DNA from 4 places in the Priestia sp. J2 genome. Region 3 is predicted to be linked to each of the others. Evidence: riboswitches for the same ligand, from Rfam matches in the RefSeq annotation. Region 3 holds a riboswitch; each other region holds the start of a gene.

Evidence for each region. A riboswitch is a leader RNA that binds a small molecule or an ion and turns the genes downstream of it on or off. The one in region 3 is predicted to bind S-adenosylmethionine.
Region 1: linked by a shared signal. The riboswitch ahead of metE (5-methyltetrahydropteroyltriglutamate--homocysteine S-methyltransferase) and the one ahead of LJY09_RS19570 (hypothetical protein) in region 3 are both predicted to bind S-adenosylmethionine.
Region 2: linked by a shared signal. The riboswitch ahead of LJY09_RS06970 (trans-sulfuration enzyme family protein) and the one ahead of LJY09_RS19570 (hypothetical protein) in region 3 are both predicted to bind S-adenosylmethionine.
Region 4: linked by a shared signal. The riboswitch ahead of LJY09_RS24765 (methionine ABC transporter ATP-binding protein) and the one ahead of LJY09_RS19570 (hypothetical protein) in region 3 are both predicted to bind S-adenosylmethionine.

Annotation. Positions count from the first base shown of each region.
Region 1 covers NZ_CP086208.1:3,424,836-3,430,927, reverse strand. Annotated here, with positions in the region: gene LJY09_RS17725 (hypothetical protein) at 66-314, shown strand; gene LJY09_RS17720 (metallophosphoesterase family protein) at 461-1,336, shown strand; gene LJY09_RS17715 (hypothetical protein) at 1,494-1,664, shown strand; gene LJY09_RS17710 (hypothetical protein) at 1,923-2,174, shown strand; SAM riboswitch class I at 2,255-2,365, shown strand; cobalamin riboswitch at 2,445-2,634, shown strand; gene metE (5-methyltetrahydropteroyltriglutamate--homocysteine S-methyltransferase) at 2,784-5,078, shown strand; gene LJY09_RS17700 (acetate uptake transporter) at 5,221-5,838, shown strand; gene LJY09_RS17695 (GNAT family N-acetyltransferase) at 5,958-6,092, shown strand, end outside.
Region 2 covers NZ_CP086208.1:1,363,011-1,369,102, forward strand. Annotated here, with positions in the region: gene LJY09_RS06950 (CotG/ExsB N-terminal domain-containing protein) at 1-126, opposite strand, end outside; gene LJY09_RS06955 (CotH kinase family protein) at 295-1,383, shown strand; gene LJY09_RS06960 (hypothetical protein) at 1,526-2,617, shown strand; gene LJY09_RS06965 (hypothetical protein) at 2,687-3,349, shown strand; SAM riboswitch class I at 3,516-3,633, shown strand; gene LJY09_RS06970 (trans-sulfuration enzyme family protein) at 3,705-4,850, shown strand; gene LJY09_RS06975 (trans-sulfuration enzyme family protein) at 4,834-6,015, shown strand; gene LJY09_RS06980 (hypothetical protein) at 6,050-6,092, opposite strand, start outside.
Region 3 covers NZ_CP086208.1:3,771,031-3,777,122, reverse strand. Annotated here, with positions in the region: gene LJY09_RS19600 (GtrA family protein) at 1-319, shown strand, start outside; gene LJY09_RS19595 (DUF6044 family protein) at 357-2,042, shown strand; gene LJY09_RS19590 (glycosyltransferase family 2 protein) at 2,055-3,044, shown strand; gene LJY09_RS19585 (hypothetical protein) at 3,152-3,592, shown strand; gene LJY09_RS19580 (GNAT family N-acetyltransferase) at 3,674-4,120, shown strand; gene LJY09_RS19575 (hypothetical protein) at 4,133-4,429, opposite strand; SAM riboswitch class I at 4,551-4,652, shown strand; gene LJY09_RS19570 (hypothetical protein) at 4,722-5,060, shown strand; gene LJY09_RS19565 (DUF1540 domain-containing protein) at 5,161-5,319, shown strand; partial or broken gene alaP (alanine permease AlaP) at 5,635-6,092, shown strand, end outside.
Region 4 covers NZ_CP086208.1:4,765,882-4,771,973, reverse strand. Annotated here, with positions in the region: gene LJY09_RS24790 (arsenate reductase family protein) at 1-11, shown strand, start outside; gene gcvH (glycine cleavage system protein GcvH) at 147-530, shown strand; gene LJY09_RS24780 (YusG family protein) at 610-855, shown strand; gene LJY09_RS24775 (toprim domain-containing protein) at 1,037-1,387, shown strand; gene LJY09_RS24770 (thioredoxin family protein) at 1,402-1,701, shown strand; SAM riboswitch class I at 1,882-1,989, shown strand; gene LJY09_RS24765 (methionine ABC transporter ATP-binding protein) at 2,121-3,146, shown strand; gene LJY09_RS24760 (methionine ABC transporter permease) at 3,139-3,807, shown strand; gene LJY09_RS24755 (MetQ/NlpA family ABC transporter substrate-binding protein) at 3,825-4,661, shown strand; gene LJY09_RS24750 (carboxymuconolactone decarboxylase family protein) at 4,783-5,148, shown strand; gene sufC (Fe-S cluster assembly ATPase SufC) at 5,387-6,092, shown strand, end outside.

The DNA of each region.
Region 1 (6,092 bases), 350 kb from region 3:
ACTTTGATTAGTGGTTCGTTTTTTATGGTGAACGCAGGTTTCAGCTGTTTCATTTCTTCTAGCAGTTGATTGGAGAGCAAGGCGAAGACTCCTGCGGGAAAAGCGGAACAGGTGAGACCCCGCAGGCGCACAAGCGACGAGGAGGCTCATCGGCCGCCCGCGGAAAGCGAAGCCTTGCACGGAAATCAACTGCGGGGCAACAAGCGGTTCAGCTCATGTCGGCCTTTGCTCGTCTTTGGATTATGCTCCAGCTCTTATTAATAGATACTGAGATTCTAGCTTTTATGTTGTCCTATCCGTGCTTAACAAAATGAAAGAATAGATAGGCTATGGAAACTAATTTAAATGTGCGTTCTTCTTACAAGAAGATAGTGACCTTCATCAGCAAATTTCCATATAAATAAGTAAGCTTGTTTACTTTTAACTAAATTTATTTAGTAATAAGGGGATTAACTAGTTGATGAATTTGACGCTTCATGAACGTTCTGAAAAGTTATTAAAGCAAAGAATTAAACAATTAAATCCGAGAGATCCATTCAACTTTGTTTTTATGGGCGACAGCAGAGGTGACGGACCAAACGATAATTGTTACACGATGAGCGGTGAATTTGAGCTTGTGTTAAAAAAGGCGGTGGAATTGAATCCGCTGTTCATTATTCATGGGGGAGACACCGTGTATACAGGAGAAAAGAGGTATTTGGAGCACTTTGTTAAAGTTGTCGAAAAAATAGCACCAAACATTCCCGTGTTTGTATGCGTAGGGAATCATGATGAATTAAACCTTGAAGAAAGCAACCTCGAAAACTTCAGAGCCACTATCGGAAAAGTGCACTGGGTCATTGATATTCCTGTCTTTAACTTCCGGTGCATCGCATTAAATAATATCATCAGTCCCAAGAATAAAATATATGGATTTACAGATAGAGAGCTGAATTATTTAGAGCAGCAGCTAGAGGATGCTCCTCGTAATACCGTTGTAGCCATGCATGCGCAGCCAAATATTGGCCGGTGGTCAGACCTGGGAGGTTTTCCTGTAACGACTCCTCAAAGTCAAGAATTTTTTGATTTAATTCAAGAACATCGCGTGAAAAAAGTGTTAGTCAGCCACGTGCATGCGTATGACGAGCAGTTTATTAGAAAAAACAGAAACGGGTCGTTTACGCTTGGAAGAGGTACTGATTTTGTATTATCAGGAGGCGCGGGTGCTCCCCTTGACTTTGAACCGCCTTTAATTTTAAATAATTATAATTTTACGGAGTTTTTTGTTAGCCGGTACGACATTTTAGGACCTCTTCTTTGGAAGGATTTTGGACGACCTCGAAGAAGTTGTTTGTAAAAACAAGAAAGTAGAAAGCTAGGTTCAAAAAAAAGAGGCTGGGAAAAAAGGGTTTTAGGCGAAATGAAAAATGAACCACTAATCAAGCATCTTGATTAGTGGTTCATTTTTTTATTAGGGTAAACGTAGATTTCATGTGTATAGGTCTTTCTAGCAGGTGATTGGAGCACAAGACGAAGACTCCTGCGGGAAAAGCGGAACACGTGAGACCCCACAGGAGCTTATGCGACGAGGAGGCTCAGCGACCGCCCGCGGAAAGCGAAGTCTTGTACGGAAATCAACTGCTGTGTCACAAGCGATTCAGCTCATGTATCCCATTTGCCTTTAGATTGGATTCACTTGGTTATGTCTCAACCTCTTTTGGAAAACCGTACGAAACCTTGTAGCAGAAGGCCCAGTCAAGCGTTATAATAGATAGTGAATGATGATATATTCTCTATATTTGTCATATATTTGTATTACATATGTAATTGAAGAAAAATATTCACTTGATATACTGTTTAATGACTTAACTTTATCTTAACATTCACAGTGAAATGCGTGTTTATAGAGGCTTAAAACATACACAGCAAATGGAGGAGCTATCATGGCAAACGAAAAGATGCAAGAAGGACTCAATCGTTTTATTAAGGAAGATTTAAATGACCTTTTAGGTAGACTGTTCCCTTTAATGGACCGAGAATGTGCGGAAGAAAAGAGAATGCTTATCGAAACGGCGGTAGAGTACATCTATTCTTCAGGGTATCATCAAGGAGCAAAAGACTTGATCGAAACACATCGAAAAGATGATTACAAATTATTAAGGCAAAAATTAGCGTCAACGCCTCCTGAAAACTAATTTTTTTGAAATTTCTTTTGACAACATAAATGTAAGGTGTTAAGATGACTCTACATTCAAAATATTATAAACAATTAAAACTCTTATTGAGAGAGGCGGAGGGACTGGCCCTGTGAAGCCCGGCAACCATTTAACAATCTTGTTAAAAAGGTGCTACATCCTGCAAAGCGTACAGCTTTGAAAAATAAGAGAGGATTTCATAGATACTATGCCTCTCTATTCATGATAGAGAGGCTTTTTATTTTATGTGAATATGTTTTGAATGAACAATTTCATAGAAATGCATCAGGTGCTGTGTAACGAATGTACGCAGCTTAAAAGGGAAGACCGGTGAAAAGCCGGCGCGGTCCCGCCACTGTAATGGGGAGCAACTTATTAACCACTGTTTCATGTTGAAATGGGAAGGGATAGGAAGCGATGAACCTAAGTCAGGAGACCTGCCTGTTGTATGCACTTAAGCTCTACGGGATATAGAGAGGAGTGAGGAATACGTGTTGAGAAAAACAGGCTATCTCAACTTTAGTTAAGTATGCGTATCATCTCTCTTTTCATTTCGAAAAGGGAGATTTTTTAGTTTAGCGATAAAAAAATATATAGGGAGTGGAAAAAATGAGCAGTGTAAAAAGTTCAAATGTAGGTTATCCAAGAATTGGTGAAAAACGAGAATGGAAAAAAGCGCTTGAGCAGTTTTGGGCAGGAAAGATAGAGAAAGATATCTTTCTTCAGGAAATTGAAGCTCTTCGTCTTGGGCATCTGAAAAAACAGCGTGACGCAGGAATTGAATTAATTCCAGTCGGCGATTTTAGCTTATACGATCACGTGTTAGATACAGCCGCTATGTTTGGTTTGGTGCCAAAGCGCTTTGAATATAACGGAGGCCCGGTATCCCTTGAAACGTATTTTGACATCGCCCGAGGAACAAAAGGTGCGGTAGCCTCTACGATGACAAAATGGTTTAACACAAATTATCACTATATCGTACCAGAGCTTGACGAATGTACGCCTGCCCTTGTAGAAAATCGTCCGCTTCAATTTTACAAAGAAGCAAAACAAAAGCTGAATATCAAAGGCAAACCCGTTATTTTAGGTCCAGTAACATTTGTGAAGCTGTCAAAAGGATATAAAAAAAGTGAGTTTAAAAAAGTAGTTGAACAGTTTGTTCCTCTTTATGCAACAATCTTAGCGGAGCTGGAGGCAGAAGGGGTCGAGTGGGTACAAATAGATGAGCCGATTTTAGCTACAACGCTATCAAAAGAAGACCTGGCACTGTATAAAGAAGTCTATGAAGCTTTGAAAAAAGCAGCACCGAATGTAAAAGTCATTTTGCAGACGTACTTTGACAGCGTAGATTACTATAAAGAAGTAGTTGCTCTTCCTGTTCACGGAATTGGATTGGATTTTGTACATGACCGAGGCGAAAATCTCACGGCGCTTAATAAATATGGTTTTCCAACTGATAAAGTGCTGGCAGCAGGAGTGATTGACGGACGAAACATTTGGCGTGAAAACTTGGACGAACAGCTTTTAACAATCAGTGAAATTGAAGAAGCTGTATCAAAAGACCGTTTGATTCTGCAGCCTTCATCAAGTTTATTACATGTTCCTGTCACGGTGAAAAGCGAAAAAACCATTGAGCCAATTCTAAAAAACGCGCTGTCTTTTGCAGATGAAAAGCTGAAGGAAATCACGCTTTTAACAAAAGCGGTGCAGCAAGGAAAAGAAGCAATTGAAAAAGAAATAAGTGTAAGCAAACAAGCGATTCAAGCATTAAATGGATCATCTTTTCGAAACCATCAAGACGTTCAAAAAGAGCTGAAGCAGCTGCACAGCTATAAAGCGGAGCGCCAAGCGCCGTTTGACGTACGTCAACGCGTTCAGCAAGAAGCATTTCAACTGCCGCTTCTTCCAACGACAACAATTGGAAGCTTTCCGCAAACAAAAGAAGTGCGAAAAGAGCGTCTGAAGTGGCGTAAAGGAGAGTTAAGCGATGAAGCATATGAAGCGTACATTAACGCTGAAATCAAAAAATGGATTGAAATTCAAGAAAACATCGGCTTAGATGTCCTTGTGCACGGAGAGTTTGAGCGCACGGACATGGTTGAATACTTCGGTGAAAAATTAGGAGGTTTTCAGTTTACGAAGTTTGGCTGGGTGCAATCATACGGTTCTCGCTGCGTGAAGCCGCCGCTTATTTACGGAGATGTCTCGTACGAGCAGGCGATGACAATCAAAGAAACGGTCTACGCACAGTCTCTAACCAATAAGCCTGTTAAAGGAATGCTGACGGGGCCAATTACAATTTTAAACTGGTCGTTTGTACGTGATGATATCTCACGCTACGACGTGGCCAATCAAATTGCGCTTGCTCTTAGAAAAGAAGTGGAAGCACTTGAAAGTCAGGGCATCTCAATGATTCAAGTAGATGAACCGGCGCTGCGTGAAGGACTGCCGTTAAAACGAGAAAACTGGGAAAGCTACTTGAACGCGGCGGTGTATGCGTTCAAACTAGCCACGGTATCGGTGCAAAACGAGACGCAAATTCACACGCATATGTGCTATTCAGAGTTCGAAGAGATTATTGATGCGATCAAAGCGCTTGATGCCGACGTGATTTCCATTGAAACGTCCAAAAGCCACGGTGAATTAATTTATGCGTTTGAAAAACATACGTATAACCAGGGAATTGGACTTGGCGTATATGATATCCACAGTCCGCGCGTACCGAAGCTTGAAGAGCTGACACGAAACATTGACCGAGCTCTGAAGGTGCTTGACCCTGCACTGTTTTGGATTAATCCCGACTGCGGCCTTAAAACAAGAGGAATCAGCGAGACGGTTGAAGCTTTAAAAGTGATGGTTGAGTCTGCAAAACAAACAAGACAAAATTTATTACAAAACGTTTAATAACAAGAAAGTAAAGACCAAGCACTGTAAACGCTACACTGCTTGGTCTTATAGGTTTTTTAAAGGCCAAAAATATCCATTGACACTTCCCGTAGATTTTTGTATCTTTTTAAAGGTGTTTTTAAAATCAGGGAGGTACAACATGAGTAACAACAGCACGCAGCACGTTAAAATTGTAACAGCGGATCCATCAGCGCTAGGCCTATTCGGACTTGCCATGGTGACACTTGTTGCATCGTTTCAAAAGCTTGGGGTAACCGATGGTGTTTCATTGGTATTGCCATGGGCAATTTTTTTAGGCGGGATAGGACAGCTAATTGCGTCTATGCAAGATTTCAAACATAATAATACCTTCGGCGCAACTGCTTTTGGTGCCTTCGGTTTATTTTGGCTAGGTGTAGCTATGACATGGCTTATTCAGCTTGGCGCATTTGGGGAAGCGCTCGCAAAAGAAGCGGATCCGAAGCAACTAGCATTTGCTTTTGTCGGCTATTTGATTTTCAGCGTTTTTATGACAGTTGGAGCAATGGGCACTCATAAAGTATTATTTATTATTTTTGTGTTAATTGATTTCTTATTTATTGGATTATCGCTAAGTACATTTGGTGTGGCATATGAATACACGCATTTACTAGCAGCAGTGTCAGAGCTATTAATCGCTTTGTTTTCATTCTATGGATCTGCAGCGGCTGTATTAAATACTCACTATGGTCGAGTTGTGCTTCCGGTGGGCAAGCCATTTGGTGCATTTATTAAATAATCAAGACGTTCATTAAACAGCGAAGTAGGGTTGAATTCTGTATGATGCAGAGGTCAATCCTTTTTTGTTTGTGCGTTTTTATATATAGTAGAAAGAGAGAAAGAGAATAGTAGCTTTTAATGAAAGGAATCGTTTCAATGATTATAAGACAAGTGGATGAAAAAGATTTAAACCAATTAATTACGTTAGAAAACAAAGGCTTTACACCTGAAGAAGCTGCCTCAAAAGATGCATTTATCACACGGATCAAAACC
Region 2 (6,092 bases), 2.4 Mb from region 3:
GCTACGAGAAGAGCGACGCTTTCTTGTTAGTGGACCAGCAGTTGGCTCTTGAAACATAAAAGATTTCAGTTCTGTACATTCTAGGGCTTCAGCAGCTTCTTTAATTTTTTCAGGTGTAATATGCAATACAAAAACCTCCTTGTCAATTGGACTAGGTCTTGCATTAATAGAATACGCGCTAATGCTTGTCCTTGATATGAGTCAAAAGTGGAGTTTGCGCAAATAGTTGATGCTGCGGGGTATCATGGAGAATTTACCCTTCATATACTTTAATAATTGAAGAAAGGTGGTCGAATCATGAATCAAAAAGAAATCCCTCAATACGCTCTGTTTGTAAATGTAAAAGATTTAAAGGAAATGCAAAAAGATATTTGGTCAGAAGAAGCGGTTCAGGCAACGATGAAGTTTAACAAAAAACGCTACGATATTGATTTGCTGCTAAGAGGCTCCCACATTCGGAAGATGAAGAAAAAGTCATATTATATTGAATTTTATTCTCCAAAAATATTTCAGCGCGCCAAAGAAATACACCTAAACGCCGAATACAAAGATCCATCGCTTATGCGCAACAAATTGTCTCTCGATTTTTTCTCCTCTTTAGACGTTTTATCTCCTCACTCTCAGTTTGTCACTCTTAAAATTAATGGGAAAAATGAAGGAATATATCTTCAGCTCGAATCGGTAGATGAACTATTTTTGAAAAAAAGAAATTTAGCGGATGGATCCATATTTTATGCAGTGGACGGAGATGCTAATTTTTCTTTGATGAGCGATTTGGATAAAAGGCCGAAAACAACTTTGTTATCTGGATATGAAAATAAAGCAGTGAGAGAAGGGGATGCGGAAAAATTAGAAAAGTTTATATTTAATCTTAATACGTGGACAAATACAGAATTCGAACAGAATATTGAGAAGTACTTGAACGTCGACCGCTACTTATCTTGGTTAGTCGGTATTATTTGTATGCAGAATTACGACGGTTTTGTCCATAACTATGCCTTCTATCTAAATCATGAAAGCGGGCGCTTTGAACTGATTCCATGGGATTATGATGCAACTTGGGGAAGAGATGTAAATGGAAAAGTAATGGAAGGAGACTATGTCCGCGCACAAGGATTTAATACGCTTACAGCTCGCTTACTGGCGGTGAACAGCATTAAAAAGCGATATATTCAAAAAATGAACAATGTTCTAAATAATCAATTTACGATAGAATACATGAAACCAATCATTTATCAACTGCATGAGTATATTGCTCCTTATGTATTAAAAGATCCTTACGTAAAAGATAACTTGGAGCAATTTTATAAAGAACCCGAATTTATGCTGTCTTTTATAAAAGAACGAACAGCGTATATTAAAAATAACATTTTGACTTTTTAAAAAGAGATAGATTTATAGGCAATTTATAGGCAACAGTGGATTTTGTTAATAATAGGCAAATGCAGGAAATCAATAGCTGTACATGATACGTATATATACAGTATGAATGACCAATAAGGATAATCAATAAGGAGGAAAAACAATGAGTAACTATTACTACGACCAAAATCAAGATCAAACTCAAAATGCAAATCGTAGTCGCGCTCGCAAAGTTCAACAAGCTGAAAGCACGGGCTACTCTGCCCATTTTAAACCACTAAAAGGGAGAGTAGTGACTGTATATCGCGGGGGGCCTGAATCTAAAACGGGATATTTAATTGACGTTCAATCAGATTATTTAACACTTGCTCTTGAAACAAATCAAAATAACAACCAGCAAAATAATCAGCCGGCTCAGCTTATTCCACAGCAGCAGTATACATTTATTTATTATCAGCTTGCCCATGTTAAAAGCATTACAGAGGATACGAAGTCTAATTCGGCACAAACATTTTCTGGATTTAATAGTGAAGTAGAACTTCACAGAGCTAACACATTTGCAGGTACTCTATTATTAATGAAAGATAAGCAGGTGCAAATAAATCAAGGTGGTCCAGAGAAGAAAGTGGGTAAAATCCTTGACGTATTAGGCTCATTTGAATCTGCGTATGTCGTATTATTAACAGAAGATGACGGCGTCGTTTATATCAATGTAGAGCATATAAAGAGTGTAAGTGAAGTTGTAAGCAAAAATACACCTGTTGTTCCGCAAAATCCATTATTAGTTGAAGAAACACCTGATTATATCAAAGCGAAAAGTTTTAATGAACTGTTTGAAGAGTTTTCACATAGATGGGTAGCTATTAACGGTGGAGGCCCAGAGGCTGTGGAAGGTGTATTAGTTCAAAGCCGCAGTGGAAACTTTACTCTTGTACAAAATAATCAAGTTTTACGTTTACAACCAAGACACGTAAAAACCATTGCCTTAGGATCAAAAGGATCTTTCAAGCAAAATGAAGAAAATTCTGAGCAAAATGGAGATACAAATGAAGAAGATTCTATGCAAGAGTCAACTACAGTAGATAGAACCGGAGGTCGCACGGATGGCCGTACTGGAGACCGTACCGGAAGACGTACCGGAAGACGTACAGGAGGTCGCACAGACGATCGCTCGGGAGGACGCCGTACGGGTTCACGCTCTTCAACACCAGGTGAAAAAGTTATTAAAACGAAAAATTATCGTTGGAAAGCATGACGAACTGGAACGTAAAAGGTGCTTATAAAGCACCTTTTCTATCATATAGGAAAAAGGAGGAGAATGAGAATGAGTATGAATCATTATATTGATAAAATTGTTGAAGTCGATATATCAGGGAAAACAACGTTTATAGGAAAACTTGTTGATCTCGGGTTAGATGTAATGGTTTTATATAATGGACATGATTATTTGTATATTCCTCTTTTACACATACATCGCTTGCGAGAGGTTTCAGAAGAAGATTATACACCTTTACGAACCATAGAAGAGAACTTAATAGAAGAAAGTCAGCGGATTTCTTATCGTAATATTTTACAGCAGGCAAAAGGAAAATTTATTGAAATTTATGTAACAGGAGGAAAATCATTGCATGGCTATATTACAAGCGTGCTGAATGATTATCTTGTGTTTTATTCTCCAGTATATAAAAATGTCTTTGTTTCTTTACATCATTTGAAATGGCTTACCCCTTATAGTAATGAGTTAACCCCTTATTCTTTAAGTGACAAAGAGCTCCCAGTAAGGCCTGCCTCTGCACCTTTTGTCAGAAACTTTGAAGAGCAGCTTAAAAAATATGAAAATCAACTGGTCGTATTAGATTTAGGGGATCAATCAGAAAAAATTGGCGTACTTAAAGAAGTTTCTAATAATATTGTTGAACTAATTACGGCAAATGGAGAAAGTATGTACTGGAAGTTAGCTCACGTAAAATCTGTGCACTTGCCTTAGAAAAAGAGACCTTGGTGTCGTCTCTTTTTTTATGTGCTTATCAGGACAAGTATATTGAATAAACAAATGAGATGATTTAAATTTTTTAGAAAATTATGTTGACAATAAAGAAAATCTTTATTAAAGTTAGTAACAACAAACGTTAACCACCAACAATTATATAGAACTCTTATCAAGAGTGGCGGAGGGACTGGCCCTGCGATGCCCGGCAACCATCAAATGAAACATTCATTTGAACGGTGCTAATTCCTGTGGAACATCAGTATTGTTCTAACAGATGAGAGAAATCGTGTATAAACGAACACTCTTCCATCTGTGAAGAGTGTTTTTTATTTTGAGTTAAGGAGAGAAATAGATGAAAATTGAAACTTTATTAGTTCGTTCAGGAGTAGGTCGTGACCCTTCAACAGGTTCTATTACAACACCCATTTACCAAGCATCAACATTTGCTCATCCTGCTTTAGGGCAAAGTACGGGATTTGACTATGCACGTACGGCAAACCCTACTCGTACAGCATTGGAAGAAGCAATTGCTGCTTTAGAAAAAGGCGAAGTAGGAGTAGCATTCGCTTCAGGAATGGCGGGTGTAATGGCAGTTTTAGCACTATTTAAAAACGGAGATCATTTAATTGTATCAGAGGATTTATACGGAGGAACGTACCGAGTACTAAATGAAATCTTTTCAGAGCAAGGAATTACTGTTTCGTACGTCAACACAGCCCATCTCGAGCAAGTAAAAGATGCGCTTCGTCCCAACACGAAAGCTCTATTTATTGAAACACCTACAAATCCAATGATGCACGTGACTGATTTGCCAGAAGCAATTGCGTTAGCTAAACAGCATGATTTGCTTACTATCGTTGACAATACATTCATGTCCCCTTACTATCAGCGTCCTTTAGAGCTCGGAGCAGATATTGTGATACATAGTGCAAGCAAATACATTGGGGGTCATAATGATGTAGTTGCTGGTCTTGTAGTCGCTCGATGTAGTAGCTTAGGAGAGAAAATTCGTTTTTATCAAAATGCAGCTGGGGCAATCTTAGGTCCACAGGATAGCTGGCTGTTATTGCGCGGTATTAAGACGCTAGCGCTTCGTATGGAAAAACATAACGAAAACGCACTGAAAATTGCAAATTGGCTTACTGCTCATGATCTCGTGGAAAAAGTGTATTACCCTGGTCTTGAAACACATCCGGGCTATGAAATCATGAAGAAACAAGCAACTGGATTTGGAGGCATGATTTCTTTTGCTGTCTCACACCCTAACATCGTGTCAGTACTTTTAGAAAATGTTAAAGTTATTACATTTGCAGAAAGCTTAGGAGGCGTGGAAAGTTTAATGACATTCCCAGCTCGTCAAACACACGCTGATATTCCGGAGGAAATTCGAAATCGTGTCGGAGTAACAAACTGTTTACTTCGATTATCAGTTGGAATTGAGCACGCAGATGATTTAATTAAAGATTTGAAGGAGGCATTTGATGCATACCAACAATAATAAACATAGATTTGGTACGAACTTAATTCATGCAAATACAGGAATTGACGGTCATTTTGGAGCGGTTAACGTACCTATTTATCAGGTATCTACATTTAATCAAGAAGATGAGACGAACAACGGCCGCTATGACTATTCTCGTTCAGGAAACCCAACGCGTGAGGCTTTAGAAAACACTATTGCTCAGCTAGAAAATGGATACGCTGGTTTTGCTTTTTCATCAGGTATGGCTGCTATTTCATCGGTGTTATCTATTTTTGAATCAGGAGATGAAATTTTAGTTTCACACGATACGTACGGCGGGACATATCGTGTATTAACACGACTATTTTCAAAGTTTGGTATCAAAACAACTTTTGTTGATACAACGAAGGTTGAGAAAGTAGAAGAAGCTATCACAAAAGATACGAAGGCTATTTATATCGAAAGCCCTTCAAATCCATTTTTACAGGTAACGGATATTAAAGCAGTAGCAAGTTTGGCGAAGGAGCACAATCTCCTTACAATTGTGGATAACACGTTTTTAACACCTTATCTACAGCAGCCGATTGACCTTGGTGTAAATATTGTCATTCATAGTGCTACAAAATATATCAGCGGCCACAGTGACGTCATTGGCGGTTTAGTTGTAGTAAGCGATGAAAAGCTAGCGGAAGAAGTAAAGTTTGTACAAAATGCTTTTGGTGCTATCTTGGGGCCACAGGATTGTTTTTTACTGCTTCGAGGCATTAAGACATTAAAAGTTCGTTTAGATCAGCAGTTAAAAACAGCGCTGCAGTTTGCAAAGTGGCTTGAAGAACAATCTCTAGTGAGCCGTGTATACTACCCAGGCTTAAAAAGTCATCCGGACCACAAACTCATTTCAGAACAAGCAAATGGATACGGAGCTATGATTTCTTTCCAAGTGCAGGATGAAGAAGTAGCACGACATATTTTACAAGGAGTCAAATTAGCTTCAATTGGAGTTAGTCTAGGTGCAGTTGAATCCATTCTCACGCATCCTGCAACAATGTCTCATGCAAGTATCCCAAAAGAAGTACGTGAAGAAAAAGGAATTACTGATTCACTTCTTCGCCTTTCAGTAGGGCTAGAGGAATTCGAGGATTTGAAGCAAGACTTTAACGCTGTTTTTCAAAGCTTAGAAGAAAAAGCGTTAATTAAATAAAAAAAGGACTTCCATTAAGGAAGTCCTTTTTTTGTTATATACAGCTATCTAAAAGGTTTGTGTATAGGGACGTAAGC
Region 3 (6,092 bases):
GATAGCGACGTTCGTCGGCAATGCAGCGGGGGCAGTCGTCAGCTACGTGTTAAATCGAATATTTACGTTTAAAAGCGGAGTTCATTTATCAAAAAGCATACTGCGTTTTATTTTAGTTATTGGCATTTGCTACGGCTTGTCTTACTATATTGGACTGCAGTTCTCCAGCTGGTTATTGCATCAACTTCCTGTTGCGGTGCGTCCGTTCAAAAAAGACGTCGGTATATTAATTGGAACAGGTCTGTATACGCTTTTAAATTATACGGGTCAAAAATACTTTGTATTTAATACAAAAAAAGAAGCAGTCGTCCAAGATTAGCTTTTAGTCATTATGAAATGGAAATAGGTGTTAACAGATGAAGAAAGAAACAGCTATGAATAAAGAAAAAACATTGCTTATTATCGCTTTCCTTTTGCTGCTTGCGTATGTATCTCCTATGTTTTTGCTTGGGGAAAATTCACATATACGCGTGCATGATAATTTAGACTCAAATATTACGTGGTATAAAGTTCTGCATCGAAGCGGAGAGCTGTTTGGCTCCAGTCATGCCGTATTACCTCAAATTATTAACGGATTGCCGAGGAATACGTTTGGAACAGAATTTAGCGGTATCCAGTGGCTATATGGTGTATTCCCGACCATGCTTGCATACAGCCTGAGTCAAACGATCACGCGCGTATTTGCTTTAATTGGAATGTATTTATTATTAAAAAAGCATTTTATTAAAAGCAAGGATGCGTATGCGATTCGAGTGCTTGTATCGCTTGCTTTTGCACTTACGCCATTTTGGCCTTCGGGCATGCTGAGTACATTAGGACAGCCGCTGGCGCTGTGGGCGTTTTTAACCATTCGAAACCGCGAAGGAACGTGGAAGGAATGGCTTACACTTTTACTGCTCCCGTTTTACGCGAGCTTTGTGCTCGGGTTTTTCTTCTTTTTAGCAGCGATGGGGCTGCTATGGCTAAGAGACGTAGTAAAAAAACGAGCGTGGAATATTCCTTTTTTAAGCAGTATTGCAGCGATGACTGCTGTCTTTCTGCTCATTGAATACCGACTTGTTGATTCGCTTTTATTTCCGGAGGCCCCGACGAGTCGAAATGAATTTTTAAGCTCTACTCTAAGCTTTGGACATTCCGTTCGCCTTGCTTTGAAGAACTATACGCTCGGGCATACGCATGTAATGACGCTTCATACTTTTGTCATTTTACCGCTTTCTTTTGTCGTATTGTGGTTTGTTGCTCGAAATCGCAAGGAAAAGCTTGAAAAAACGTTTTTGCAGTTATTTATTCTTAATCTACTACTGTCGATTTGGTATGCGTTTTGGTTTTATAAAGGTTGGGAGCCGCTAAAAGAAAAATATCAGCTTTTTAATACGTTCAACTTTGCTAGATTTCACTTTTTACGCCCGCTCATTATTTATTTGATGTTTGCCGTTGGCGGCTATGTTTTGTGGAAAAGGAGCAAGGCGTGGAAAAAGTTTGTGTGGGTATGTTTGATTTTACAGCTGCTTTTGTTATTTATAGCAAATCCTGAACTTTACTATCGCTACAATCACGAGCCTTCAGTCAAAGAATTTTATGCTGTGCATCAATTTGATGAAATAAGCAGATATATTGGAAAACCTAAATCATCTTATCGCGTAGCGAGCATAGGGCTTCATCCATCAATTGCTCAGTATAACGGCTTTTATACGCTAGATACGTATAACAACTTCTATCCGTTAACATATAAACATGAGTTTCGCAAAATTATTGCCAAAGAGCTTGATAAAAATAAAAAACTAGAAAGCTACTATGATCATTGGGGCAATCGCTGCTATTTGTTTGTTAGCGAGCTAGGGAAAAAATATGATTACCGAAAAGACTCAACGAAAAAAATCCGTCATTTGCAGCTTAATATCAGCCAATTTAAGAAAATGGGCGGTCGCTATATTTTTTCAGCTGTGCCAATTGAAAATGCTGAAAGCGACGGTTTGCACTTTTTAAAAGCATTTAACGATAAACAGTCCGCTTGGAAAGTGTATGTATATGAAGCAAAGTAAGGGGGCAATAACATGAACAGACCTATTTTAACGATCGTGGTTCCATGCTACAACGAAGAAGAAGTATTCACAGAGACGTCTTTTCAATTAACTACTGTAGTAAAAGAACTGATTAATGAACGACTTGTATCAAGTGAAAGCACTATTTTATTTGTAGACGATGGAAGTAAAGACAGCACGTGGTCGCTTATTGAAAAAGAAAGCTGCAGCAATTTGTTTGTAAAAGGGTTAAAGTTAGCGCGAAATGTAGGACATCAAAATGCTTTGCTTGCAGGATTAGAAGTAGCTCATAAGCAATCTGACTGCGTCATTTCCATTGACGCGGATTTGCAAGATGATATCAGCGTCATTCGTACTTTTGTAGAGAAATATTGGCTCGGGTATGAAGTTGTATATGGCGTTCGAGACAGCAGAGAAACCGATACATTTTTCAAACGAACCACGGCAGTAGGGTTTTATCGTTTTATGAACAAGCTAGGAATTCAGCTCATTCAAAATCACGCTGATTTTCGCCTTATGAGCAAACGTGCTCTTGGTGAACTCATGAAATATAAAGAAGGAAACGTCTTTTTGCGGGGCCTTGTACCATTAGTAGGATTTCGCTCCACGGAAGTCACATATGACCGCAAAGAACGGACGGCGGGTGAGTCAAAATATCCGCTAAAGAAAATGCTCGCTTTTGCATTTGACGGGATTACGTCTTTTAGCGTAGCACCTATACGCTTACTGACGCTGCTTGGAGGAGCTTCGTTTCTCTTTAGTATTTTGTTTGGCATTTATGCGCTGATTCAAAAATATTTAGATCATACGCAAATTGGCTGGACGTCTCTTATTTTATCAATTTGGCTTGTAGGCGGCCTGCAGCTAATGGGAATAGGTCTTGTCGGAGAATACATTGGCAAGATTTTCAACGAAGTGAAACAGCGTCCTAAATATGCGATTGAAAGAGATTTATATACAAAACACTCGTTAGACAAACAAAAAGATTTGCTGATGCATTAATTAAGAAGCTTCTCCTGAATGGAGAGGCTTTTTTGTTAAAGTGTTTATCATAATTTTTAAGGTAATAGGAGATGCTACTACTAAAATTTCTAAGGAGATCAAAATCTATGAAAAGACTACTTTATACAGTCAGCACTTTTTGTTTTGTTTGGCTTGCTTTTGCAACCATTCATGTCAGCGCTCTTTCGATTGAGAAACTTCCAATGAAGAAATCATCTGAACAATGGTCGGTCGAACTGACAAAAGCGAGCATGACGGGAGATAATCAGCTAAAGTGGAAAAATAACGTCTATCATACATATGGATTAACCGTTGAAAACATTGGAAAAGACGTAGAGCGTGTGCAGGTCCAAGCTTTTAGGCACGAAGGAAAAAATAAGGCGAAATACAGCTTGTTTTCTCCTATTGAAAGGTCTAACTTAAGCAAAAGCGGTCAGCGTTTTCGCTATGCCAATTTTGCTGTTCCTGGAAAAGCGGCAGGCTTAGACATCATGATTAACTGGACGGATGAACAAGGCAACCATCAAGAACATTTTGAATTTAAATAAAAGTCTTCGCTTAGGCGAAGACTTTTTTTTGCAGGAATTTATCTCTGTATGTGGAAAACGAACACGAAAGGAGAGATTGTGATGATTGCAAAAGCTACTGAAGAAGAAATACAGGAAATTCGGACGAAATCTGCTGATGCGCTGTTTGAAGGAACAACGCATCAGTTTCAACCGTCAACTGAACGCGTAAATGAACTAATTGATAATGCCCTTGAAAAAGGGTGTTATTATTTAGTATCTAGACAAGAAAATAAACTTGCAGGCTGGGTTTTTGTCGGTCCATCTGCCGACTTCTTTTCAAAAGCAGAAATTGGCTTTATCTACGAGTTATATGTTTTACCAGAATACCGCGGGCAAGGTCTAGCCAAGCCGTTAATGCAAAAAGCAATTGATGAATTGTCTATCAAAGGATACCCTGAAATCAGACTCAGCGTTCATGCTGGGAATTTTGCACAGCATGTGTACCGTGAACTTGGATTTGTAGATAAACAAATATCAATGAGCCTACAGGTGGCAAAACGTCCGTAATGTTGGTGAATGTCAGCGAGTCCATAAAACATAAGATGTTATACATGCGATGAGGTTCGGTAATGAAAGTAAAAGCAAATAAGTAGCCCAAACGGTGCTTTTATCCAGTGATTCAACAGCTCCGGCACCTGTATTACCTGAGGAGGGGGGATCTTCAAGCGCGTTCATAACTAAAGCCGCCGCTGCTAAAATAATCCCTCCAATGCTTCCGGTTGTTTTGACAATTGCAACGTGGAAAGTAGATGAAAAAGCAATGCTAAGAAGCAGCAGCAAGCTTCCCAAAAAAGCAGATAACATATATCGTTTCATGTGCTCACCATCCTTTATAAAATCATACCATATTTTACTTCTTTTTTCTTTTTATTGAAAAGCTATTGACGTAACCTATAAAACATATTAGAATAGTCAGAAATAATTTAAAAGCGAAATATTCTTATCTAGAGAGGTGGAGGGACTGGCCCTTTGAAGCCTCAGCAACCACAATCATTGAATGGTGCTAATTCCAGCATAGCCTAGCTCTGACAGATAAGAAGAGGAATCTTTTTCTATGATGAAATCCTCTTCTTAGGAAGAAACATTTCGTATAGAAAAGGTGATGACATTGAAAAATACACAACAGGCGCTAAGCGTTGATGATTATTTAGATCTATACTTGTTAGCAAAAGAACTAAAAGACGAAACGTGGCAGCAGGAAATTTTAGCCGCGCTAAAAACGAAGCAAAATCGTTCATTTGAAGACAAACAATCCGCACTCGTTCAAGAAATATGGGAAGATTTTAAACAGTTAAATGAAGATATTTCTTTTACGTATCGCTTAATTCAAGAAGAGCCAACTAATGAACAGTTTCAAGTTAAATTAAGGAACTTGAGAGAACGGCGGATCACGCTGAGTCGTGAATTATATTTAGCTAAAAAACAGTATGTTGAACACACGCAGTAAAAGGATCCGCTTGATAAACAAGCGGTTTTTTTGCATGTAAATGTTAGAAGCGTTCTATTTCGGGTAGTAAATAGATAAGACAAAAAAAGGAGGGATAACAGTGGCCCAAGGTGTATTATGTGAAGTGAATGAGTGCATGTATTGGAAATCGGGAAATAAATGCAGTGCAGAGTCCATTTACGTTGTGAGTCCTGAAAGTAGTCACCATGTTTCTGAAACGGAAGAACCTGGCTGTAAAACTTTTGAACCCGCGAGATAAATGCTAGTTTTATAAAAAAGCATAAAATGAACGATGCGCTGACGGAGTTGAGTCGGCGTTTTTCTATTTTTTGAAAAATACTATTACTTAGGTGCGATAATAAATACATAGTAAAAAAGCAGTGTCTACGTCTAATTGTGCGTTTAAACAAAATGATACGATAATTTTTTTGTTTTTCGACAAAAGAAAAGCGAGAGAAAGGTGATAGAATACAAATATACAGCCTAGCTGACTTTTAGCATAAATTTATATGAAAGCGCTAACAAAAAGCTGTATTCATCTCGTTTTGACAGATTGGAAAAAGGGGAGACGTTTATGCAGGGGAAAACTCAGGGGAAAGAATTGAAACGCGGGTTAGAAGAAAGACATGTGACGCTGATGTCCTTAGGAGCAGCCATAGGGGTAGGGCTGTTTCTTGGATCTGCATCTGCTATTAAATTAGCAGGGCCGGGAATATTATTGGCGTACGGATTTAGCGGAATGATTATGTTTTTTATTATGAGAGCACTTGGAGAAATGGCGATTCAAAAACCTGTTGCAGGTTCATTCAGCAAGTACGCGCGTGACTATTTAGGGCCCCTTGCTGGTTATCTAACAGGTTGGAACTACTGGTTTTTATGGGTTGTAACATGTATGGCTGAAATTACAGCCGTTGGTATTTATATGGGATATTGGTATCCGGATGTACCAAACTGGATTTGGGCGTTATCGGCGCTTGTCATCATGACAACAGTTAACTTCTTAGCTGTTAAGGCATATGGTGAACTGGAATT
Region 4 (6,092 bases), 990 kb from region 3:
TGTGGAAGTAAGTTTTCAAATAGAAAATTTTTACCTTTTACGTTACACTGTTAATAGGAAGTTATTTTAGGTTGTAGAAAGTGTTCTCCACGTTGAAGGCGCTTTTTATATAAACAAATTACGATACATATTTTGGAGGGATTAAGATGAGTACACCAAAAGATTTGCGTTATTCTGAAGAGCATGAATGGGTAAAAACAGAAGGAGACGTTGTCCGCGTAGGTATTACACATTTCGCTCAAGCTGAGCTTGGAGACATCGTATTCGTTGAACTGCCAGAAGTAGGAGCAACAGTAGAAGCTGACGAGCCGTTTGGTAGCGTTGAATCAGTAAAAACAGTTTCTGAGCTTTACGCACCAATTAGCGGTGAAGTTGTAGCAGTAAACGACAACTTAGGCGATAGTCCTGAACTTGTTAATGAATCTCCATACGAAGAGGCATGGATGATTACAATCAAACCATCTGATGCTTCTCAAGTAGACAAGCTGATGACAGCAGAGCAATACGAAGAAATGACAAACGAAGGATAATATTCCTCCATAAATTGTCTTTATGAAAAGTTTTTGACTGGACACTCTATTAGTAAACAAGCTAAAGGAGTGTCTTTTTATGTTTGAAAAACAAAAAATGGATGTTACAGATCGCGTTACAGCTAAATTTCATGACGGCGGTATGAAATTATACGTTGATAAGCAGCCAATTGGTGAAGTTAGCTACGGAACAAGCGGCAATGAATACCGCTTTGAAGAAGGATATTCGCAAGAAAATAATAAGTTCTATCAATACGCGGACGTACAAAAACAAGGTGAAACGCAAAAATATACAGACTGCGATGAAGAAGCAGGATGGTGCTAAACAGTGGCAACTGCCGCTGTTTTTCTTGTTTTATAGAGATAATATGGCCTAAACTGCCTTTTAAAAGAGTTCTTTCTTGCAAATTTCTTTTAAAAAACAGGTGAACTGTGATACATTAACGAATATTGTATAGCATAAAGAAATGATGTTACTATACAACTGACGATTATGGGTGATGAAAATGGGGCTAATTGAAATTGAAAAAGTAATTATTGTCGAAGGAAAGTCAGATAAAAAGCGTATTCAAGATATCATTCGAGAACCAATTGAAATTATTTGTACAAACGGTACGATTAGTTTATCAAAGCTGGATGAAATTATTGACTGTACGTTTAACAAAGAGGTATACATACTCGTTGACTCTGATGATTCAGGGAATAAGCTGAGAAAACAATTTAAACGAGAGCTTCCGGAAGCAGAGCATCTATATATTGATAAAATGTACCGAGAAGTTGCTGCCGCCCCTAGACATCACATAGCAACAGTATTGCTAAGTGCCAATATCGATGTTAATGCAGAATTTTTAACATAAAAGGAATGAGCAACATGCAAGAATGGAGCGAAAAACAGCTGGATGATCAGTTAAAAGAAGGAGAAAGAGCCTTTATCTTTTTCCATACGCCTTTTTGCGGGACATGTCAGCTGGCAAAAAAAATGTTAACCGTGGCAGAAGCGATGCTGCCGGATGTAACCATCGGAATGAGTAATTTAAATTATATGCCTTCAAAAGCAGAATTATTTTCTATTGAAAGCGTACCTTGTTTGATTGAAGTGGAAAATGGTGAAATGGTAAAAAAACTCTACGCGTTTCATTCCATCGAGCACGTACTCGAGGAGCTTCGATAATCAAACGTTTGTTTAAAATGAAGAAGTGGAAAGAGAGCGAACCGTTGGGGTTGTTGAATTCTTGGGATATTATACCAAGAACAAAATCTGTTGACAGCCTATCTGACACATGCTAAAATCACACTCATGAATGTTCATAAATGAATGAATATTTCCCAAAAACAAAATAATTGTTGCGAACTCTTATCAAGAGAGGTGGAGGGACTGAGCCCTGTGAAACCCGGCAACCGTCAGACTAACTGAAATGGTGCCAATTCCTGCAAAGCTATGCGCTTTGAAAGATGAGAGAAAGGATTAAATATCGAGCCTTTCTGTCATGCGCAGAGAGGCTTTTTTAATGGGGAAAATTGTTTTACGGCTTTTTCATCCTATAGGGCAACCTAACATAATTAAGTTTTTATTAAAGAAGGTGAAGAAATATGATTACATTAACAGACGTTACAAAAATTTATCAGGCCAAAAGCGGTCAAGTAACAGCTGTTGATAATGTGAATCTAACCGTTAACCAAGGAGAAATTTACGGAATTATTGGTTATAGCGGAGCGGGGAAAAGTTCTTTGATTCGCTTGCTAAACGGATTAGAAACACCAACGACAGGAACGGTCGAAGTAGCAGGTAATGATATTGGAAAAATTAAAGGCGGAAAACTCAGAAAAGCTAGACAAGAAATTAGTATGGTATTTCAGCACTTTAATATCTTGTGGTCGCGTACGGTACGAGAAAATATTGCCTTTCCGTTAGAAATAGCAGGGATTTCAAAAGAAAAAAGAATGAAACGAGTAGACGAACTTATCAAGCTAGTCGGGCTTGAAGGGCGTGAAGATGCTTATCCATCACAGCTTAGCGGCGGACAAAAGCAGCGTGTTGGGATTGCTCGAGCGCTAGCGAACAATCCAAAAGTATTGCTTTGTGATGAAGCAACATCAGCGCTTGATCCTCAAACGACAGATTCTATTTTAGATCTGTTAGTAGATATTAATGAGAAGCTAGGGTTGACCATTGTATTGATTACTCATGAAATGCACGTCATTCGTAAAATTTGTCATCGAGTAGCCGTTATGGAAAATGGGGCAGTAGTAGAAGAAGGACAAGTGCTAGAAGTATTCAGAAAACCTAAGCAGCCGATTACAAAACGATTCGTTCAACAGATTTCTGAACCAGAGGAAACGTTTGAAACGATTGAACAAGTAAATGAGCTGTATCCAAGCGGGCAAATTATTCAGCTGACGTTTGTTGGCGGAAAAGCAGAGCAACCGCTCATTACAACGATTTTAAAACAGTTTGATGTAACGATTAATATTTTGCAAGGAAAGATTTCTCATACACAAACAGGTTCATACGGGACGCTGTTCGTTCATTTAGACGGAGAATTAACAGAAGTTGAAAAAGTCATTGCATACATTCATGAGCAGCAGGTAGAAGTGGAGGTAATGACAAATGCTTGAGAAACTATTTCCAAACGTTATTTTAGATGATTTTATTCAAGCGACAAATGAAACACTATATATGACGGCTATTTCAGTTGTAGCCACATTTGTTCTAGGTATTTTATTGGGCTTGCTTTTATTTTTAACGTCCAAAGGACAGCTTTGGCAAAACAAACCTTTATATGCCATTGTGTCGGCGGTTGTAAATATCTTTCGTTCCATTCCATTCATTATTTTAATTGTGTTACTGATTCCATTTACCAAAGCATTGGTAGGAAGTATTTTAGGCGCTAATGCAGCGTTACCGGCTTTAATTGTTGGAGCAGCACCATTTTATGCGCGTCTTGTAGAAATTGGTCTGCGTGAAATTGATAAAGGTGTTATTGAAGCTGCTAAATCAATGGGAGCCACAACAAGCACTATTATCTTTAAAGTGCTGTTACCTGAATCGCTGCCAGCTTTGATTTCCGGTTTGACAGTAACAACCATTGCGTTAGTCGGCTATACGGCAATGGCGGGTGTGATTGGAGCTGGAGGTCTTGGAAACCTTGCATATTTAGAAGGATTCCAGCGCAGTCATAATGACGTAACGCTAGCTGCTACGATCTTAATTTTGATTATTGTATTTATTATCCAACTTATTGGAGATGCGATTACTGCAAAAATTGATAAAAGATAAAGGGAGGACTATTTATTATGAAGAAATGGCTTTCAGCTTTAGCATTAACATCTGCGCTAGTAGTAGGATTAGCTGCGTGTGGATCTAACAATGGATCAAAAGATGAAAAGAAAATTGTCGTGGGTGCATCTAATACGCCTCATGCTGAAATTTTGGAACAAGCAAAACCGATTTTAGAAAAACAAGGAATTGACTTAGAGATTAAAAAATTCCAAGATTACATCTTACCGAACACAGCTCTTGCAAACAATGAAATTGATGCAAACTATTTCCAGCACGTTCCTTATATGAATTCAGTGCTAAAAGATCATAAAGGTGAAAAAGGGTATGATTTTGTAAGTGCCGGTGCCATTCATATTGAACCAATTGGTATCTACTCTAAAAAATACAAAAGCTTAAAAGATCTTCCGAAAAACGGCACAGTTATTATGCGTGATGCAGTAGCAGAGCAAGGACGTATTTTATCGATTTTTGAAAAAGCTGGCGTGATCAAATTAAAACCAGGCGTAAAGAAAACAGACGCACAAATTAAAGATATTGTAGAAAACTCTAAGAATTTAAAATTTAAAGCCGATGTTGAAGGCGGATTGTTACCTCAAATGTACAAAAACAATGAAGGTGACGCTGTTGTTATCAATGCTAACTATGCTATCGATGCTGGTTTAGATCCAGTAAAAGATCCAATCGCAGTGGAAAGCAAAGAAAATAACCCATATGCAAACATCATTACGGTTCACAAAGGTGACGAAAATAAAGATACAGTGAAAGCTTTAGTAAAAGTTCTTCACTCTAAAGAAATTCAAGACTACATTAAAGAAAAATACAAAGGCGGAGTATTGCCGGTAAATAAATAATAGAAGAAAAGCGCTTGCCCACTCTGGGCAAGTGCTTTTTTGTATGCATCAAAACGAATAACTCTTATTTTTCTCACGCATACTAACCGTGAAAACTTTACTGATGATGGGAGCTGACGTTATGCAGCAAGAAGCACGTCATTCAACTGAGCAAGCACTTCATGATTATAAAATGGGTGTTGGGAAATTTAGCGAAAAATTGCCGGAAGTAACAAAAACGTTTAATGCGTTTACTGAAGCATGTTTTGGAGAAGGTTCTCTTTCTAAAAAAGAAAAGCAGTTAATCGCGCTAGGAATCAGCGTAGTAGCTCAAGACGAGTACTGTATGATTTATCATACAAAAGGCTGCATTGATCAAGGTGCAACTGAGCAAGAAATTTTAGAAGCATGCGGAGTATCAGCGGCATTTGGCGGAGGCGCAGCGATGAGTCAGTCCGTTACGCTTGTCCAAGAGTGTGTTTCAGAACTGACTAGCCACACGCACTAAGTAAATAAAGCGGGTAAAAAGCTTGTCTTAGAAGGCTCTATCGAGTCTTTTAAGGCAACTTTTTTATGAGTGGATTTAGTCTTAAAAAACGTACATAATGGTTTAAAACCTTTTGGGTCAAAAGGTTGCTATAAGTTTTCATTTGTTATAAGATTGTAATGAGAATAAAATGAGAATAATTAAAAAGATATAGGTATATCGTTTTTTACTATATACGTCTATAACTGGAGGTTTTAATATGGCAGGGTCAACTTTAACAATTAAAGATCTTCATGTTGCAATTGAAGGTAAAGAAATTTTAAAAGGTGTTAATTTAGAAGTTAAGGGCGGCGAAATCCATGCAATCATGGGACCAAACGGTACTGGTAAATCAACATTATCTTCAGCAATCATGGGACATCCTAAATACGAGGTTACACAAGGAAGCATCACGCTAGACGGCGAAGATGTACTTGAGATGGAAGTAGATGAGCGCGCTCGTGCAGGTCTATTCCTAGCGATGCAATATCCAAGTGAAATCAGCGGGGTAACAAACGCAGACTTCCTACGTTCAGCAATTAATGCTCGTCGTGAAGAAGGCGAAGAAATTTCACTAATGAAATTCATCCGTCAATTAGACAAAAACATGGATTTCTTAGAAATGGATCAAGACATGGCTCAGCGTTACCTAAACGAAGGTTTCTCTGGCGGTGAGAAGAAGCGTAACGAAATTCTTCAATTAATGATGCTTCAACCAGGAATTGCAATTTTAGATGAAATCGACTCTGGTTTAGATATCGATGCGTTAAAAGTTGTATCAAAAGGTATTAATGAACTGCGCGGCAGCGAGTTTGGTTGCTTAATGATCACTCACTACCAACGTTTATTAAACTACATTACACCAGATAAAGTTCACGTTATGATGCAAGGTCGTGTTGTAAAATCAGGCGGACCAGAATTAGCGC